DNA from 2 places in the Shewanella sp. ALD9 genome. Region 2 is predicted to be linked to the other one. Evidence: predicted binding sites of a transcription regulator. Region 2 holds the regulator's gene; the other holds the start of a gene.

Region 1 (3,436 bases), on a different contig from region 2:
TAGCACGCTGAATGCTGTTACAGCTTTTAGTATTTGTCCAAAGCTCGCTTCAGCTGTACCTGTTAACTCATATTTAGCATCTTGGAGTATAAACTGAACTAATAGGCTCTGGACAATCTCATGCTTCATATCTACTAAATATCGTAAACATACATTCGCAACATCCAGATCTTCTATCGCAACTAAACCTTGTGTGTTTGGAGCTCTTGCCTGCCAGTGATCAAATATAAACGCTGCAGTTTTCCCTAAATAATTTAAATAATAATCTTTATTATCTTTAGGGTTACAGCCCTCATAACTTTTTAACATTGCATCACGTTGATCTCTTAAGTTGGTAATTTTTACTTTACCTTGATAAGCACGAACAAAGCATAAAATTAATGCCTTGACTTGAGCATTTTTCCTTTCACTTGTTATGATGCTTTCAAATCGTTCTGTAATCGAAGTTAGTGTACTTATTGATTCTTCAAGTTCAATTTCCGAAATACCATCCCTACGTTTACTTCCGATGTGCTCTATCACTTTCGGCACAAATGTTTCTATTGCAGTTAATGGTTCGCCTGTAGTATTGAGAGCCTCGAACATATCGAAAGCATATGATTCATTATTAACCTCTACATAAGTAAGGCATACCCGATGTAGCAAAAACTTTGCAAATGCTGTCAGAAAAATAATTTGCTCTATTTTATTATTATTGCTGGAGGCTTTTAGAAGTTTATTATCGACAGGGAAATCTAGGCAAATATCTAAAGTTTCAATATCAACGAAATCAGAGACACTCAATTTTTCTTCAACCTCACCATCAGAGGACATAAATTGAAAACCATTCTGAATGCATTTAAGCTGCTTTCTAATTTCTTTAACATTGTTGATAACACGCTTACTTGAAAGACTTAAACTGGTAAGATCAAACTCTTTGAATGATAAGTCGCTATGTTGATTTATGACATGACGCTGATACGAAATCAGTAACTCTGATAATGGGCTTTGATATGATGCTTTTTTGTCATCTTTACCCCAACAATCCACTTGAGAGCGAATAATTTTAGGTAGATATTTGTAAACAGCATGATCGGCTTGTGTTTCAATAGAAAAATTAGATGTATCTAAGATAAGCTGAGACACAATTTCTCTTAATTCTTCTAGTGCATCTATTGAATAATTATCCTCCTCCTTATCGATTGCTTTTTTTAATACGGGTAACAATATTCTAAACTGCTCATTTAAGCACATGATAATTAATATCAATGTGGACAAGCGTTGTTGTCCATCAATAATTAATTTGATATCTGAAGGAATATGACGTTTCTGTAAAGGATAAACTGTTGAAGCCGCACTATCATCAACACAAAGAATGGAACCGAGGAAAATAATAGCATCGGAAGAGTCAAGAAGGTTTTTAAAAACACTCGCACAATCTGAGAACAAATCCTGAATGTGTTTTTCTTCCCAAGAATACGGCCTTTGATACGCTGGCATGTAAAAACCTGTGCTTTTACGTTCACAAATAACTTCAAAAACTGATTGAGGTTTAGCAGTAAAAATATCTAACGATTTTTGCATTAAAAGTCTCCGAAATTCAAAATCTTATCCAAATAACTAGTAGCTATATGTGGTATAAGAATATGAGCAATTAAAATTTCGTAGTGGCAAAAATTTCAAAGAAGACGTATGAATAGATCTAAGGTTTATCTAATAATCCTTCAACTTAAAGACGAATTCCTTTCGTAGCACTACAATAATATGTTTATATTACTAAAATGAAAATATAGATTTTATGTCTTTATTTTCATAAATTTATCTCATAATCTCTTTTGATACAACAGAAATTATTATCTAACAAAACAACTGTGCAAAAGTACAGTATTTTGAATAAAATGCTTTTTTTCATCTTTAAATAGGTCTAGAATCCCCGCTGGACAATTTCTCCAGAGGCACTAATAAGCGATGAAAGCTAAGTTTACAGGTCATGACACTTTCCCTCTGCGCTATGGATGGCTATTCAAGGCAGTTAATCATTTGAATTCAAATGGTAAATTCTCAAGTTCTGATGAAGACAGCATTCGTCAATCGATAGTTGAACTTGGTGTTGGTAAAAATATGGTTAAAGCTATTCAGTATTGGGCTGAAGCTTCTAACGTGATTCATTCTGAACGATCAAATAATTCATTTACTCATGCTGTGTCACAAAATGGCGAATATCTTTTTGGTGGTGAAAACTTAGAGGATGGAAGAGATCCTTACCTAGAACTACCTGGCTCAGTTTGGTTAGTTCATTTCTGGTTAAATTTTAATGTTGAACATTTGACGGCTTACCGTTACTTTTTTAATTTTGCAAATGTGCAACATTTTGAAAAAACAAAGCTAATCGCTGATTGTTTTGAAGATGCAAAAAAACTGGTTGATAGTGAACTAGGTAATATATCTACTATCAAGAAAGACATTGACTGCTTTTTGAATACCTATAGTAAAAAGCTCAAAGCTACTCCATCGAAAAAAAGTATCAACATAGATGAAGACCATTTTATTTCGCCTTTGTCTGAATTAAATTTGATACAAGATAACGGTGGCGGTTTTTACATTAGCAATCTATCTGAACGTCCTGAACTGCCTATCGAAATATTTACTTATGCCCTGCTTGAGTTTTTTAAAACTGAAACAGTTGATTCTAAAGTTAGCACTGTCGATTTCGACTCATTATTGAGTAAACCCTGTTCACCCGGTCGTATATTCCGGTTATCTGAATCTGGATTAGGGCAAAAACTCGATGAAGTTCAGACTTTTACAGACAAAAATATTTCGTGGGTCGATTCATTAGGATTAAGGCAAGTCAACGTTTCTGATTATGCAAAGACCAACAGCACTCTCTATTTGAATCAATATTATGGCACTAAAAATGACTGAATCACTCATAACTATCAACCAGCGTTATAAAAGCTCAACCCGTATTGATGGTGATAGCGAAGATTTACGGTCCTTTATTGACGATTTTATTCTTCATGGTACTGCCGTTAATGTGCTTGATACTGTCAGTCGCGAATACGACGCTAATGCACAAAGGGTATATACCATTACAGGGCCTTATGGTTCAGGTAAATCTACCGTCGCGTTATTTTTATCATGTTTATTATCTACTGATACTAAGTTACGCGAGTACGCTACGGCAAAGTTACAATCATCGCCTGTCCTTTTGTCTGAATTTCAGAAAAGATTTGCAATCAACATTGGCTGGCAAACTGTTAAACATGTTTGTGGTTTAGAGTCACCTGCAAACAGTATTTTACAAAGTTTGTATATTGCACTTGGTATAACGCACGATGTGAATATAATTGCAGACTTAACTGACGATGAATGTCTTTCTGAAATTAAACTGGTTCTGTCTTCAACGCAAAGTAATGATGATGGTGTATTAATTTTACTCGATGAAATGGGCAAG
Region 2 (3,436 bases):
TGATAAATCATTGAGTAAATCATGATCCCAAACACCACTAACCCAATTGCACAACAGATGTAAAGAATCGTCATGTGGAGGTCATAAACCTTGCCACTGATATCTGTCACGCCTTGAGTCATGTTGAGGGGCATTTCTGATGCCCCAAGCGGAAGTGCTACAAACACCACCAGTAAACAATACAACCATTGCTTCACAAGACTACTCCTCTGCTAATTGCAAATAGCAACTACAAAGAAGAGTCACACAGTAATTCTCTGCTCTATGCAAACTCTTCGGTTCCCGAAAAAAGTTTGATGACCTCAAAGTACTTTGGTGGCTGTAAACATACGGTCTACGGTTTTATTGTTAGCTGTGCACCACGCTTGTACCTACTACTGAACTTATCAATTTTGATTTGGCTCATTTGTCTGAAAGTAATCTTGATTACTACCATTCACGTCCAATTAAAGATAAAAAATGTTTCATCCTTGTTAACCACATTACTTGTAGATTAAACATTGATCAAGATCACTTTGTTGGCTAATAGGCTGAAAAAAGATGAAAAAAAACCCTGAATTCAATACAGGGCTTGGTAATGAAGGGTTCGTGCTTAGTGAAATGAGCAAAAATTACTTGTTCCATTTGCTAATGTAGGGCTAACAAGTTGATGTTTGTGAGGTAAGTGAGCATTCACATCTTCAATTACCACCCCTAATGCACGTGCACTTTTGGCGACAATTTCTAAACGGCGACTATCGCGAGCATCAAGTGAGCTTGTCCAAGTTACTACTGCGCTCGATGTACCGCTAGTGAGCGCTTTCTCCATGGCCCATAATGTTTCGACTTCATCTTTGGTGTGCACCAGTAAAATGCGATCCATTCTTACACCAGCACTTGCCAGCATATGTTTATAGCCAATATGCGGCGGACTAATTAATACAATCCATCTGCCTTGCTGGCTCAATATTGCTAACTGGCTGCACAATTGGCTCAGTTCAGCTTCACCTTGGGTGACAGTTTGTAATGTTTGAATGGTTTGGGTGCCATGCAGTTCTGTTTCAGTTAAATCTACCCATAAGCCCGGGTGGCGTGGCGCGATGCCCATTAGTTTGTTCATAACCAATCTCCATTACGGATAACGCCAACGGCAAGCCCTTCGATGGTTAGGCTTTGGCAACTTAAATCTACTTTTATCGGATTGTAATCTTCATTTTCGGCATGCAGATAAATCACATTACCTTTTTGTTCAAATCGTTTTACGGTGACGTCATCATCAACACGTGCCACAACAACCTGGCCATTACGTGCTTGCTGCATTTTATGTACAGCGAGTAAGTCGCCTTCTAAAATGCCGATGTTTTTCATGCTGTCACCACGCACTCGCAATAAAAAATCTGCGGCGGGTTTAAACATGTTTGGATCGACTTGATAGTATTGTTCTACATGCTCTTGGGCCAAAATAGGTTCACCAGCAGCAACCTGTCCAATGAGTGGCAGACCGGTTTCAACCTGTTCTTCATGAGGTAAACGAATGCCTCTTGAGGTACCAGGCATGATCTCGATAAAGCCTTTTTTGGCTAATGCTTTTAAATGCTCTTCGGCGGCATTAGCACTTTTAAAGCCAAGACGATTCGCAATTTCAGCACGAGTGGGTGGCATACCTGTTTCGGCGATATTGTTTTTAATTAAGTCTAAAATTTCTGCTTGGCGCGGCGTTAACGGTCTCATGATGATTCCTGTCTTTTTATACAGTGACTGTCATTATATACAGTGTTTGTGTTCGCGCAAGTATTAACCAACTATTTTTTGTATTTTGTTGATTAAGTATCACTCAACAATATGTTTTAATTAACTATTACTAATTTTCTGTCTTATGTTATTTCTGATAGTGAGAGCTTAAACGTAAAGATAGATCGGTCTGATAGTGTAAGCAGGGTGGTTTCTGGTATCCTATACGACAATATTACAGTGGCTTATGTTGCGAAAATAACCATGTCAAAACCAGATTCAATATTTTTACGAGCATTAAGATGGATTCAAAAGTGGATGGTACAGACCATTGTGGTCCCTCACGATCCTTTTGATGACCTCAATATAGATCCAACTAAACCTTTGGTTTATTTAATGAAAACGGAATCTATTAGCGATATTGCCGCGTTGAGCGAAATCACCGAGGGCTTTGGTCTGCCCAGTCCTTATGAGCCATTACAGCTTGATGGCTTAACCGTGCCTCGAGTGGTCTGTTTAGAGGGCCGCAAACCACTATTTGGTAAACGTGAAAGTGGTGACAAATTCCTTAATTATTTTACCAGTTTATTGTCACTTCATAGTGAGAGCCCTGAATTAGATATACAGTTGGTTCCTGTTTGCCTTTATTGGGGACGTACCCCAGGTAAAGAAGAAGACAGCATGAAAGCTGCAGTATTTGAACGTGAAAACCCTACGTGGTTACGTAAATGGTTAATGATTTTATTTTTAGGACGCCATAATTTCGTCCAGTTTTCTAATGCATTATCGCTTCGTCATATGGCCGATGAACATGGTACTGATAAAAGAATTGCTCACAAATTGACCCGAGTCGCCCGTGTGCATTTCCGCCGTCAACGCAAAGTGATGACGGGGCCACAATTACCGAATCGACAAGCGTTGTTTGCCTCTTTATTAAAATCAGAATCTATCAAAAAAGCCATTGAAGAAGAGTCTGCAAATAAGAAAGTAACAGTCGAGAAAGCGCGTGAAACCGCCATTGAATACCTTGATGAAATTGCCGCTGACTATTCTGATAGTTTGGTGCGTATTGCCGAACGTTTCCTGACTTGGTTATGGAACAAATTATACAGTGGCATCAATATCAAAGGTGCCGAGCAAGTAAGACAGTTACATCATGATGGCCATGAAATTGTTTACGTTCCTTGTCATCGTAGCCATATGGATTACTTGCTACTGTCGTATATTTTGTATTATCAGGGCATGGTTCCGCCGCACATTGCTGCCGGTATTAACCTTAATTTTTGGCCAGCAGGGCCGATGTTCCGCCGTGGTGGGGCATTCTTTATCCGTCGTAGTTTTAATGGTAATAAACTTTATACCGCAGTATTTCGTGAATATTTAGATCAGTTATTTGCTAAGGGTTATGCGGTCGAGTATTTCACTGAAGGAGGTCGTTCGCGTACAGGACGTTTGTTAGCGCCTAAAACCGGTATGTTGGCTATGACAATTAACAGTGTGCTACGTGGGATAGAGCGCCCAGTAACCTTAGTACCCGTGTATTTAGGTTATGACCATGTGATGGAAGTGGCGACGTACCACAAAGAATTAAGCGGTAAGAAAAAGAAAAAAGAATCTGTATGGCAGGTATTTGGTGCTATTCGTAAGTTAGGCAATTTTGGCCAAGGTTATGTGAATTTTGGTGAGCCGATTAATTTACAACAGTTCTTAAATCAGCAGGCGCCAG

The links. The regulator LexA, encoded in region 2, represses DNA repair genes until DNA is damaged. The targets are predictions, from matches to a motif close to TACTGTATNNNNATACAGTA.
Region 1: CXF88_RS12525 (DUF4007 family protein) is a predicted target of LexA. The motif match lies at 1,847-1,866, and genes of this name have one in related genera.

Annotation. Positions count from the first base shown of each region.
Region 1 covers NZ_PJCD01000003.1:1,143,552-1,146,987, reverse strand. Annotated here, with positions in the region: gene CXF88_RS12530 (DUF262 domain-containing protein) at 1-1,563, opposite strand, end outside; gene CXF88_RS12525 (DUF4007 family protein) at 1,948-2,904, shown strand; gene CXF88_RS12520 (hypothetical protein) at 2,897-3,436, shown strand, end outside.
Region 2 covers NZ_PJCD01000001.1:146,774-150,209, forward strand. Annotated here, with positions in the region: gene coxB (cytochrome c oxidase subunit II) at 1-197, opposite strand, end outside; gene CXF88_RS00725 (SulA-like leucine-rich domain-containing protein) at 593-1,099, opposite strand; gene lexA (transcriptional repressor LexA) at 1,096-1,710, opposite strand; gene plsB (glycerol-3-phosphate 1-O-acyltransferase PlsB) at 1,975-3,436, shown strand, end outside.